Regions from separate parts of the Bradyrhizobium sp. Unk1 genome, predicted to be linked through region 2. Evidence: riboswitches for the same ligand, from Rfam matches in the RefSeq annotation. Region 2 holds a riboswitch; each other region holds the start of a gene.
The links. Region 2 has a riboswitch for cobalamin ahead of AC5ZFO_RS43735 (TonB-dependent receptor). Riboswitches for the same ligand answer to the same signal wherever they lie in the genome.

Region 1 (3,203 bases), on a different contig from region 2:
TGGGACGGCGCCTGGCGGCTGGAGCAGAAATAGCCGTCGTTGCCGGGCCGGCACCGGCCTCGCCGGAAAAAACGCTTCTACTCGATAACGATGTTCGCCGTGACCTATTTCTCAGGCTTAGGTTTGTCGTCCCTTGAGGCGTTTGACGGGGACACGCCGATGACAGAACTTCATGACAGGCTGGAACGGTTCGAGACGCTCACCGCCGAATGCGAGCTGATTGCCAAGCTCGCCACCGACAGCACCAAGCGCGAGTTCTATCTGAGACTCTCGGAGCAGTATCGTCAGCTGGCGGTGGATATGCGGAAGGTGATCGCGACCAAGGCTGCGGCCTGACGCCTGCTGCAATCCGTTCTTAATGTTTGGCGGGCATCCTTCGGGATGCGAGCGTCACGATCCATGATTGCTCGCGGTGGGAATGTCGAGATCCGTTGCGGTGCGGCGCATCTCGCTGACGTCGCTTTGCCGCTCCTTACCAGGGCAATCCCATGCGCCTTGTCGCAGTCCTCATCTTCGCGCTCATGACGGCCGCCTGCAACCAGGAGCAGGACATCACCGGCTCGACCCCGGTCTGCGCGATGCGGAGCTACAGCTCCTACAATCCCCGCGACATGAACCAATGCGTCGCCGCCTGCAAGGCGTGCGACCACGGCAACACCGTTACCTGCTCCACGTCATGCACCCTCAAGGGCGCCCACTGAGCGGCGACGCTGCCTGGAGCTGACGGGCTGACGGTGCTCGGGCACCGGAACGATTCACATGGGTTAGTCATTGAAGCGGCAGGCAGGACGCGGAGTCCTATGGAATGGGTATGCTCGATCCCGGTCGGTTCCTGGTGTCGTGCTCGCATTGCGATGCATGGCCGATGGCGGCCAACGTCAAACGTTCGAGCTGGTCGGCGTCGCCGCATGAGGTCCGCTTCGTATGCTCGCGCTGCCGCCGCGAGGAGACCGCCATCATCTCGGCCTCCGGTGAGCTGACCCCGATCCGGCGGAGCGATGCTCCGCTGCGCGACGTCACCGCGGCCTGGGCTCAGGCCCAGCGGCCAAGAGGTCGGGCGTAGCCCGCCCGTCACAAGACCAAGAGGGCGGGCCTAGTCAGCTCTGCGCAACGCCCTGCGCGGTCTGGTTTTGGAACCCGGCCTACGCCCACGCGTTTCCGCTCCGACATCAACGCATCGAGGCCCTGCGAATGATCAGCGAGCATTTCGACACCCGCACCCGGATCAACATGAAGCTGGCGCTGGATCGGGTCTGCCGCAATCGCCCGGTCGGCGAGGACCATTGCTTTCGCAGGTCCGTTGCCGAGAACATCATCCGCTGCGCGCTCACGGGCCGCACCGGCATCGGCCAACTCGTCGATGCCGGCGAGCGGGCGATGATCAGGACGCGTTCGGAGCGGGAGCCGGCCTGATTGCGCCAGCTCAATCTCCGGTGCGGCGCGCTGACCGTGATGCAACCGTCCGATTGACTCTCCGCGTGCCCGCCCCGTAGATTGGCCGGTGACGGTTCTCCTCACGGAGATCAAAAGGGAACGTGGTGCGAGGTTTTCCCGATACCGGGATATTCTCAACGCCACGGCTGCCCCCGCAACTGTAAGCGGTGAATCTTTCGTCATGTGCCACTGGGAATCTCGGTCCTGGGAAGGCGACGTAAGGTAACGACCCGCGAGCCAGGAGACCTGCCGTCAGCCGTGGTCACACGCGAAGATGTCGGTCGGGGAGTACAGACATTAGCTTCACCGGAGCAATCGATCGCTCCGCCGTGAAACCTCGTTCGCTGTGACGTGCCACTGACGTCATACCGAGGTTACAAGAGTGTCCCGTATTGTCTTTGCCGCCAGGCGCTTCTGCGCCGGCCTTGTCGCGTTCGTTTCCCTGTATTCGCTCGATCTGTCCATTGCCCAGGCCCAGCAATCGGCATCGCCCGATCTGCTGCCGCCGGTCGAGGTTGCGCCGACCGAACGTGCGACGAAGCCGCAAGTCGCGCGGCGTGCGCCCGACCAGCCCGAGCAGCGGCGCGTGGCTCGCATGCCGAAACCCGAGCTGTTGCCGGCGTCGCCCCCTGTTGCCGGCGTATCCGCCGCCAACCTGTTTCCGACGGTCGTCGTCAGTCCGACGGGCGTTGTCACGCCGACCAATCTGGTTGCGAGCTCGGTGACCGTTCTGACCGCCAGAGACATCGAGCGCGATCAGCGCCGGACCGCATCCGATGCGCTGAGCGCGGTTCCCGGCCTCAACCTCGTGCAGACCGGCGGTCCCGGCGGACAGACGTCGATCTTCATGCGCGGAACGAATTCCAACCATACCAAGGTCCTGATCGACGGCATCGACGTCAGCGATCCCGGCAACCCGAACCGTTCGTTCGATTTCGGCCAGTTGCTCACCTCCGACATTCAGCAGATCGAGGTTTTGCGCGGCCCGCAGAGCGGTCTCTACGGCGCAGATGCGCTGGGTGGCGTGATCTCCGTCGTAACGAAGAAGGGTGACGGTCCCGCTCGCGCGACCGGCTCGGTCGAGGGAGGCTCGTTCGGAACGTTCAATCAAACCGCAGGCCTGAGCGGTTCACAGGACCACTTCAACTATGCCTTCAACGTCGCGCATTTCCGCGCGAACGACGTGCCGGTGACGCCGGTCGAATTGCTGCCGCCGGGGCAGAAGGCGATCGGCAACTATTACGACAACATGACCTATTCGACGAAGCTTGGCGCCGAACTGACCGAAAACCTGACGCTCAACGGCGTCGCGCGTTACACTGACGCCACCCTGCGCTTTACCGGAGACACCTTCGATCCCGTCGCATTCGCGAGCTTTCCCGCGGCCGCGCAAAGCACGCAGACGGTGCACCAGCTCTTCACGCGCGGGGAGGCGGTTTGGTCCGCTCTCGACGACCGGATGAAAAGCTATTTCGGCGTCAACTACACCAACCACTGGAACCACAACGTCTCGCCCGGCGACGTGATGCCCACGATCACGACCGGCGATCGCGTCAAGTATGATTGGCACACCACGACCCAGCTCGCGCCCAACAACAATGTCATCATTGGTGCGGAGCATGAGACCGAAACACTGCAAACGGCGACGGTCTCGGCGCAAAACGTCAACAAGGCCGGATATATGGAGCTGCAGTCCCAGTTCCGGGATCGCGTCTTCTTCACGGCCAACGTCCGGCAGGACGACAACGAGCGGTTTGGAGAGCATCCGA
Region 2 (3,203 bases):
GACACGCGGCGTTCATCGAGCTGGATCGTGCCGGGCGCCTTCACCGAGACCCGGATCGAGCGCCGCGCGACGGGCTCGGACTTCACGCCCGCGCGCTGGATCTTGCCGGGCGACAGCTTCACGGTGCCGTCGTCGGTGTCGTCGCCTTCGTAAACGGCGACATAGTCCATCCCCATCGGATCCTTCTTTGGGACGGTCGACGTATCGGGCAGCCCCATGGGATTGCGGTAGTAAAGGATTTTTCGCGGCGAAGCCGCCTGCGCCTTCGGCAGCGCCGGCGCGACGGCCGCTCCATCGTCGTCGTAGACCGGCAGATAGTCCCGCGCGCGGTCGTCCTTCTTCGGACCCGCAGACCAGAGCGGTGCACCACTTGGATCGCGGTAGTAGAGCGGCGTTCGCTCCGCGGCAGCCGCAGCCGACGTCATGTCGGCCTCGGCGAGCCAGCCCGCACCGTTCGAATGCCAGTAGTAACCGGCCAGGACCAGGCCACCGCCCAGCGCAAGAGCCGTCAGGAGACGCAGCGTTTTCATGTCGTGTATCCGCGCGCCCGGGAGCGCGCGTCCGTGTGAAGGAAAAAGGGGAATGTCGGGCGCCGCCGGGCAGCGCCCGAACGCTCACTTGATCGCCGTGACGATCACCTTGCCGGTGACGGTCTCCGGTTCGCCCTGCACCTTCACGGACAGCGTCATCTGGTAGCGGCCGGCCATCGGCAGGTCCGTCTTGAAGGCGTACACACCCGGCTCCCTGGACGGCAGCGGCGCGACCGCCGATTCCATCTCGGCCATCCCGTCCGGGGCCATGTCGAGGCGGGTCTTGAAGATGACCGCATCCGGTATCGGCTTGCCGGTCTGCTTGTTCGTCAGGCGAACGGCGAGCGTGACGTCTTCGCCCTTCTTCATCTGCGGAGTGACGGGCTCGAAGGCGTAGTCGCCCGCGCCCGCCATCGCGGTGGAAGCGGCAAGCGAAAGGGTGGCGGCGAGAGCCGCGGTGCTGATTTTGGAAAGCATTGTCCTGTCCTCATGAATTGATCTTTCGCCGTGGCGCGTGAAGCGCGCACGTCAGTCGTCGTCGCGAGCAGGCATGCCGCTCGCGTCTCGGGCTTTGCGAGATCAGATTCGAGGAGGTCGGAAAGGAGGACTGCCGCCGCGGAAGGAAACGACCTGATCCGGGGGAATAACCATCGTGCTGGCCATGACGGCGAGACGTTCGAACGCCACGGGCCGGACATCACCGAGCGCGATGATCCCGCCAACGCAGCAGAAACCCATCCCGCACTTGTAGCCGTCGCTATGGGAGCCCGTTCCCTTCATGTCGGGACAACACTCGTCCATCGACATGTCGGCGTCGCCGCTCATGTGCATGGCCGTCTGCATGCCGTCCGACGACATTGCGAGGTTCGCCGCGGACGCGCCGACCGGCAGCATCGCCAGAGATATGGCGATGGCGACTGCCAGGATGGTACGGACGAACTGCATCAATATCGACTTGCCTTGTCGGGCCGGAACACGGCCTCAGTAGCATATTCGGACACCAAAGGCAGTCATTGATCGTGGTCAAGGGTACGTTACCCAGGCTCGTCCGGAGGCCGGTTGGACGTTTCGACGCGGTCCTTCGGACTATCGTGCAAAACAGCAACACAAGGCCACCATCGACCAACCGGCCCGTCCAACAGCCCGCGCGGATGTTGACGCGCTCACCCCCGGATGCCAGTTTCGTGATCGGTAGTGTCCGCAAGGACTCTTCAAGGGAATGCGGTGCGTCCACCTCAGTGGGCAATTCCGCGGCTGCCCCCGCAACTGTAGGCGGATAGTCGACGACCAAACGAACCACTGGAGCCCCGTTTGGGCCTCTGGGAAGGCGGTCGAAGGCGATGACCCGCGAGCCAGGAAACCTGCTGCCAGCCATGGTCACGCGCGAACGCATTGGGCGGGGTGCCCTGATGTCGGACAAGTAGCCGGTGCATCCGCCGCCTGGGGCGAAGGTGGATGACTAAGGCAACCGCGGTGACGGTTTGTTTGCGTCGCCGCAGAGCGTTGTCGTGCAAGATCTTCATTTCCGTGCTGGCGCGAGGCCAGCGTTGTCGCATGCTTTCCTGATTACTCTGCTCGCGTCGGTGTCCTTATCGTCCGCGGCGCTCGCGCAAAGCGCGGCGGAGGACAACCGCTCCAGGGAGGTCGGCCCGGTGATCGTGTCGCCGCCTGCGCCGCGACAGGCTCCTGCCGTCAGCCCCGGCACTCAGAAGCAGCGCGCGGCCCGGCGCGCCGCGGGACGCAATCGTGGCGCCCCTGCTGTCGCCGTTCCGGCCACGCAAGCTCCGAGCGGCCCGGTGCAGACGCCGCTGAACACGGCCGCCGTCACCGACGTCGGCTCCCGGCTCGGGATCACGGCGCGCGAGATGCCGGCGACCGTCGAGGTCATCAGTCATCAGACGATGCAGGACCTGGGCATCCGGACCACGACCGACATCGCCAAGGCTGCAGTCGGCGTCACCGGCGGCGATGCGCCCGGCGCGCCCGCCATCTTCTCGATGCGTGGCTTTTCCGGCGACCAGATCTCCACGCTCTACAACGGCATCCCGATCGGGCCGTCGACCATGACCGGCCGTCCCATGGACGTGGCTGGCCTCCAGCAGGTCGAGATCATCAAGGGACCGGACTCGCTGGTGGCGGGCCTCGGTGCGACCGGCGGCGCCATCAACTACGTGAACAAGGCGCCGCACACCGGACCAATCGTCAACGACGCCTTCACCTCCTACGATTCCTTCAACGGCTATCGCGCCGGTTACGGATCGGGCGGCAGCACGCTGATCAACGGCCTCGACTACCGCTTCGACATCAGCCATTTCAACAACAAGGGCTTTATCGACGACACCTATTCGAAGCTCAGCAACGTATCGGGCCAGCTGAACTATCGCGTCAACGAGAACCTGAAGATCTGGGGCGCGACCGAATACAGGCAGGACAACGACCGCTTCTACTGGGGAACGCCGCTCGTGCCGGCGAACGCGCCGGGCATCGTGCCGACGTACGGCATCGTGTCCGGCCTCTGGAGCAACTATTACCTCGGCGGCGGCACGCCGGTCCCGGTCACCATCGACGCGCGCACGCTGACCACGAACTACAATGTGCTCGACAATCACAGCGGCGCCAACGAGCTCTGGCTGCGCAGCGGCTTTCAATGGGACATCACCAACAACATCTCGC
Region 3 (3,203 bases), on a different contig from region 2:
ATCGTCGGGGTCGATCACCGTCTTGATGCCGACGAGCTGGGCGATGACGCCGCCACGGTCGATGTCGCCGACCAGCACGACCGGCACGTCGGCCTTGCGCGCAAAGCCCATATTGGCGATGTCGGCCTTGCGCAGGTTCACTTCGGCCGGGCTGCCGGCGCCTTCCACCAGCACCAGATCAGAGCGTGCCTTCAGCCGCTCGAAACTCTCCAGCACCGCGCCCATCAGCGAGGGCTTCATCGCCCCATATTCACGCGCCCGCGCGGTCGCGATGCGCTTTCCCTGGACGATGATTTGTGCGCCGACGTCGGTCTCCGGCTTCAGCAGCACCGGGTTCATGTCGGTGTGCGGCTCGACGCCGGCGGCCAGCGCCTGAAGCGCCTGCGCGCGACCGATCTCGCCGCCGTCGACAGTGACGGCCGCGTTGTTCGACATGTTCTGCGGCTTGAAGGGCAGCACGCGCAGGCCGCGCCGCGTGAAGGCGCGGGCGAGGCCGGCGACGATGAGCGATTTGCCCACGTCCGAGCCGGCCCCCTGGATCATCAATGCGCGCGCCATCGAATTCAGAACTCGACGCCGGCCTGGGCCTTGATGCCGGAGCGGAAGGGGTGCTTGACCAGCGTCATCTCGGTGACGAGATCGGCGATCTCGATCAGCTCGTCCTTGGCGTTGCGCCCGGTGAGCACGACATGCGTCATCGGCGGCTTCTGCGTTTTCAGGAACTCGACGACCTCGGCGATGTCGAGATAGTCGTAGCGCAGCGCGATGTTGATCTCGTCGAGCACGACCATGCGCAGATTGGAATCTGATATCAGCTCCTTGGCCTTCGCCCAGCCGGCCTGCGCTGCGGCGATGTCGCGGGCGCGGTCCTGCGTCTCCCAGGTGAAACCTTCGCCCATCGCATGGAACTGGCAGAGCTCGCCGAAATGGCCGGTGAGCAGGCGCCGCTCGCCGGTGTCCCAGGCGCCCTTGATGAACTGCACGACCGCGCAGGGGAAGCCATGGGCGACACAGCGGACGATCATGCCGAAGGCGGAGGAGGACTTGCCCTTGCCGGCGCCGGTGTGGACGATGATGAGGCCCTTCTCGCCGCTCTTGGTCGCCATGATCTTGTCGCGGGCGACCTTGATTTTCGCCATTTTCGCGGCGTGGCGGGCGTCGGTTTCCTCGGCCGTTTGGGTATCCGGTTCAGGCGTCATCGGACCTGGTCCTTCGGCTTGACAAGAGGCGGCCGGGGGCAAATGGTGGCCCGGCGTTGGTTCCTGTCCTATGACAGGCGAAGAGGGAATGCGATAGGGTCCGAATCGACAAGATTCGGGTCCAAACTGCAGCCGCCCCCGCGACCGTGACCGGAGAGATGCCCGAAGCCACTGATCCCCCAGGGGATCGGGAAGGCGGGGATCGAAGGGCCAAAAGCCCTGCTCCGCAAGCCGGGAGACCTGCCAGCGCGGACGAGTTTTGGACCGGCGGACGGGGTGTTCCGCGACGGGGAAACGGACCTTCGGGGGAATGGTCCGTGTGCCTCTTCGCCTCCCGCTGTTTATCCTGGAAGAGGCGATGACCGTCACACTTCACGTCTGTATTACCTGCCGTGCCGGCCAGACGCTCGACGAGGGTGAGACGACGCCCGGCAAGCGCCTGCATGGTGCGATCCTCGACGCCGGCGTGCCCGAGGGCGTCAATGTGGTTCCCGTCGAATGCCTGTCGGCATGCAGCCAGGGCTGCTCGGTTGCGCTCAGCGCGCCCGGCCGCTGGTCCTATGTCTATGGCCGTCTGTCAGAGGCCCATGCGAGCGACGTGGTCGCGGGTGCTGCGGCCTATGCCGCCGCGCCCGATGGCCTCGTGCCCTGGCGCAGCCGTCCCGAAATCTTCCGCAAGCAGTCGCTTGCCCGCATTCCCCCCATTGCCGTGTTGCCGGAGGCCGCCGAATGAACTCGCTCGCAAAAGTCCCTGTGACGGTGGTCACGGGTTTTCTCGGCTCCGGCAAGACCACGCTGATCCAGCATCTGCTCGCAAACCCTGACGGCAAGAAGCTCGCCGTGCTCGTCAACGAGTTCGGCAGCGAAGGTGTCGACGGCGAGATCCTGAAATCCTGCGCCGATGCGAATTGCCCGGAGGAGAACATCGTCGAGCTCGCCAATGGCTGCATCTGCTGCACCGTTGCGGACGATTTCATTCCAACCATGGAAAAGCTCCTGGCGCGGCCGGTGCGGCCCGATCACATCCTGATCGAGACCTCGGGGCTTGCGTTGCCGAAGCCACTCCTGAAGGCGTTCGACTGGCCGGAGATCCGTTCGCGCATCACGGTCGACGGCGTGATCGCGCTGGCCGATGCCGAGGCTGTTGCCGCCGGCCGTTTTGCGCCGGACCCGGCTGCGGTGGAGGCGCAGCGCGCCGCGGATGAAAATCTCGATCACGAGACGCCGCTGTCGGAAGTGTTCGAGGACCAGATCGCCTGCGCCGACATCGTGCTGCTGACCAAGGCCGATCTTGCGGGCGCGGCAGGGATCGAAGCCGCCAAGGCCGCCATCACCGCCGAGATGCCGCGCCGGGTGCCGATGCTATCCGTCACCGATGGCGCGATCGATGCGCGTGTCATCCTCGGCCTCGGCGCTGCCGCAGAGAACGATCTCGCCGCGCGCCCCTCGCATCACGACGGCGAGGAGGATCACGAGCACGACGATTTCGCCTCCGTCGTGATCGATCTTCCGGAGGTCAGCGACATCGACGCACTGGTCGCGTCGGTGCAGCGTCTTTCGCGCGAGCAGAACGTGCTGCGCGTCAAGGGCTATATCGCGGTTGCGGGCAAGCCGATGCGCCTGTTGCTGCAAGCGGTCGGCGAACGCGTGCGCCACCAGTTCGACAAGCCCTGGGGCGCAGGTCACAGGCAGTCAAAGCTCGTCGTGATCGGCGAGCACGGCGATATCGACGAGGCCGCGATCAAGGCAGGACTTGGTCTCTTGGGATCTGGTATCTGATGCACGTCGTCTTCCGCGAGAGCCGCGGTCTCGAGGAGACCGCGACGCCAAGGGACATCGGCCAGGACCCGGCCGATCTCGTGGTGCTCTCGTATTCGGATTCCGACCTTGCCGCGTTCGCGGCCGGCTGGCTGCGCGGCCGCAACAGCCTGCCGTCGCTGCGGCTCGCCAATCTCGCAGAGCTGCGTCATCCGTTGTCGGTCGACACCTATATCGAGCGCACGC
Region 4 (3,203 bases), on a different contig from region 2:
TTGAATCGTGCCGTCGAGCGCGATCTTCCAGGTGATAACGTACTGTTCGTCTGATGTATCATTCCGGTGCCTGGTCCACGAAACGAAAACATAGTCGTTTTGGTCAAGTTCAGCGACGCCCCACATTCGAGGGACAAACTGTGCCACCTTCGAGACGTTGGAGATAATTTGTTCTATTGTCTCGCCGTCTTGCGCTCGCCACGTTGACTTGAATCTTTCGATAAGGGGGCTCTCGTTGGCGCGAACACTGTTGCTCGTCGGAGCCAGCCCGGCCAGGCAGATCAGGGATTGACCGAGACAAAACCATAACGCGCGTCTTCCAAACATTTTCCTCATAACTGTCGGCCTATCTGGTTTCATCCACACGTCATTCCAAAGCGGGCAACCTTCAACCTGTTATGCGCGAGCGCAAGAAGTTAGCGGCGACGCAACGGGGAGACCGATGGTGTCCCGTGCGAGCAGGCGCTCCCCTCAATGTCACGCGCCGCTAACTTCGCTGCCGGCGACAGCCTCAATTTGCTGTGCTGGACATGCCCAGCAGGAGGAGACTGGGCATGCCGAAGACTTGCATTCTTCGTGCCAGGTAATAGACGGCAATTCGAACCGCTTTTGTGTCCTCTTTGTCGACTTTCCGACTGGCCCACGTCTGGATGTTTCCGTTCAGCGCTATCCAGCGCGGCTTATGCATCCTCGTCACGCACCGGATATTCGACGGCGCAGCGGAACGCCTCAGTGCCAAGTTTCTGATGAGAATTGGGAGCACGTTTGCCGCCATTGAACCGTTTGATTCGGTATCGTTGCCAGAATGTGCCTTTCGATCTCTGCCATGCGTTTGGGCATTTGCGGCCAATGGGCCATGGTGCGTTTGGCGCTCCTTTCGACATGCGGCGCTCCGGAAGTCGAGAACAGCCTCAGTCAGGTTCGCTTTGCACTCGATGGCCAACGAGGCGAAGCCGATCTTCACCGCCGAGCATTTGGAGTCTGGCTGGACCGCAAATCAACGTGCTGGCCGGGTATTGTTACTGGCTTTGCCAGCTTGGGCCTACCAACACGGATCCTGTGGGCCGAGAAGGTGGCTGGATGGTGGACGTGCTCAAGCAACCGCGGGGAAGCCGGGACTCGCAACAGATGCGTTCTGCTCGAGGCAGCAGTCCCGACCGCGCAAGCCGCATTTGTCCCTTCCACCGATCTGGCATGCGGCCCGCGGGCAGCTGCGATGGTCATTCCGTATCGCTGATTGGAGAGCGCTTCTACATCATCTCAACGATAGAGATGCACGGTCATTCGCGTAGCAGATGTCGCAGCATCAGCTTGAGACATAATCTGAGAGGTTGACGGAAGACTTCTCTTGCCGATAATCCAAGTCGTCGAGGTTCTCCGGTTTCCATTTGATCCGGAGCTAAGAGGGAAGCCGGTGACTATGCCGGCGCTGCCCCCGCAACTGTGAGCGGCAAGCCGCTGTCCAACGATGTCACTGAAGCCTGCGCGGCTTCGGGAAGGCCGGACAGAAGCGATGACCCGCGAGCCAGGAGACCTGCCCCGACAATATATTCGTCCACGGGCGGGGTGTCCCGGTGGTGCGCCAAGCAGCCGTCGCACCGCGCGACTTTCCCTGCCTGCGTCCGCCACGGCCTCTGCCCCCAACTTGGGGTTAACGCTATGTCTCTTCTCTCCCTTCCGGTTGCCACGCTAGGAACGCCACGCATCGGTCCAAGGCGCGAGCTCAAACTCGCTCTAGAAAGCTACTGGGCCGGAAAAAGCAGCGAACAGCAGTTGCTCGAGGACGCAGCTGGCCTGCGTGCCGCAAATTGGGCTCGTCAGAAATCTATCGGCGTCACGGTCATTCCATCCAACGATTTCTCGCTGTATGATCAGGTGCTCGACACAAGTGTCATGGTTGGCGCCATCCCGGAGATCTACGCCTCGAAAGGCGAATCCGTTTCGCTCAAGACGTACTTCGCCATGGCCCGCGGATCAGAATGCGACGATCAGGATGCGAGTTGCGGTCACGGACCGCGGGGTTTTGGCGCACCTGCGCAGGAGATGACCAAGTGGTTCGACACCAACTACCATTACATGGTCCCCGAATTTCACAGGGGACAGACTTTCAGGCTATGCTCTCGCAAGCCGATCGAGGAGTATGAGGAAGCCAAGGCCCTTGGCTTTCAGACCCGCCCTGTCCTGATCGGGCCTGTCACATTCCTAAAGCTCGGCAAGAGTCCCGATCCTGCGTTCCAGCCACTCTCACTACTGGATGAACTGATACCGGCCTATATCGAGGTTCTGCAGGAATTGGCCCAACGTGGGGCAAATTGGGTTCAGTTCGACGAGCCCTGCCTGGTTCTTGATCTGGATGAGAGGGCGCGACAATCTTTGCGACATGCCTATGACCGGCTCGAAAAGGAGGGGCCAGCCATCAACATCTTAGTTGCCAGCTATTTCGGCGACCTCGGGGCCAATCTGGACACCGCCTTGAGCCTGCCAGTTGCCGGACTGCACCTCGATCTCGTTCGGGCGCCACAGTTGTTGGACCAGGTCATCGCTGGCGGCCGAAGTGATCTCGTCATGTCGCTCGGTGTCGTCGACGGCCGGAATGTATGGCGGTCGAATTTGTCCTCGCTGCGCCAGCGGCTCGGACCCGCGATTGCGAAGCTCGGCAAGGATCGTGTACAGATTGCCCCATCCTGCTCGCTGCTTCATGTGCCGGTCGATGTTGAACTCGAAACCGGGCTCGCTTCCGACGTCAAGAGCTGGCTTGCTTTCGCAGTCCAGAAGATGCGGGAGCTCGCGATCCTGGCGCGGGCACTCGCAGGCAACCAGAATGTTGCGCTAGCTCTTGCCGAGTCGGAATGTGCCGCGACTATCCGCCGAACTTCGCCGAAAATCCGTGATGCCAATGTCGCTGTCCGGATGAAAGCGATCGATCAGACCACGCGTCGGCGCGCGAGCCCATTTCCCCGCCGTACCGAGATCCAAAGCAATCGTTTCGGACTACCGGCTTTTCCTACCACGACGATCGGATCGTTTCCGCAGACCACAGAGGTCCGGAATGCTCGTGCGGCGCATGCGCGAGGCGCGATAAGTGACGAGCAATACGACAGGTTCCTCAAGGACGAGACTGCGCGCGCCGTACGTTGGCAGGAGGACATCGGTCTCGACGTCCTCGTGCACGGCGAGTTCGAGCGCAATGACATGGTGCAGTA

Region 1: linked by a shared signal. The riboswitch ahead of AC5ZFO_RS11960 (TonB-dependent receptor plug domain-containing protein) and the one ahead of AC5ZFO_RS43735 (TonB-dependent receptor) in region 2 are both predicted to bind cobalamin.
Region 3: linked by a shared signal. The riboswitch ahead of AC5ZFO_RS01190 (DUF1636 family protein) and the one ahead of AC5ZFO_RS43735 (TonB-dependent receptor) in region 2 are both predicted to bind cobalamin.
Region 4: linked by a shared signal. The riboswitch ahead of metE (5-methyltetrahydropteroyltriglutamate--homocysteine S-methyltransferase) and the one ahead of AC5ZFO_RS43735 (TonB-dependent receptor) in region 2 are both predicted to bind cobalamin.

What each region holds. Positions count from the first base shown of each region.
Region 1 covers NZ_JCAMOP010000007.1:283,723-286,925, forward strand. The annotation lists gene AC5ZFO_RS11935 (adenylate/guanylate cyclase domain-containing protein) at 1-33, shown strand, start outside; gene AC5ZFO_RS11940 (hypothetical protein) at 100-336, shown strand; gene AC5ZFO_RS11945 (hypothetical protein) at 489-701, shown strand; gene AC5ZFO_RS11950 (hypothetical protein) at 806-1,063, shown strand; gene AC5ZFO_RS11955 (hypothetical protein) at 1,192-1,413, shown strand; cobalamin riboswitch at 1,489-1,702, shown strand; gene AC5ZFO_RS11960 (TonB-dependent receptor plug domain-containing protein) at 1,817-3,203, shown strand, end outside.
Region 2 covers NZ_JCAMOP010000065.1:9,289-12,491, forward strand. The annotation lists gene AC5ZFO_RS43720 (efflux RND transporter periplasmic adaptor subunit) at 1-530, opposite strand, end outside; gene AC5ZFO_RS43725 (FixH family protein) at 615-1,007, opposite strand; gene AC5ZFO_RS43730 (hypothetical protein) at 1,110-1,475, opposite strand; cobalamin riboswitch at 1,706-1,913, shown strand; gene AC5ZFO_RS43735 (TonB-dependent receptor) at 2,078-3,203, shown strand, end outside.
Region 3 covers NZ_JCAMOP010000001.1:277,218-280,420, reverse strand. The annotation lists gene AC5ZFO_RS01200 (cobyric acid synthase) at 1-558, opposite strand, end outside; gene cobO (cob(I)yrinic acid a,c-diamide adenosyltransferase) at 564-1,199, opposite strand; cobalamin riboswitch at 1,240-1,461, shown strand; gene AC5ZFO_RS01190 (DUF1636 family protein) at 1,558-1,932, shown strand; gene cobW (cobalamin biosynthesis protein CobW) at 1,929-2,978, shown strand; gene cobN (cobaltochelatase subunit CobN) at 2,978-3,203, shown strand, end outside.
Region 4 covers NZ_JCAMOP010000046.1:56,506-59,708, reverse strand. The annotation lists gene AC5ZFO_RS39135 (nodulate formation efficiency C protein) at 1-336, opposite strand, end outside; cobalamin riboswitch at 1,354-1,556, shown strand; gene metE (5-methyltetrahydropteroyltriglutamate--homocysteine S-methyltransferase) at 1,660-3,203, shown strand, end outside.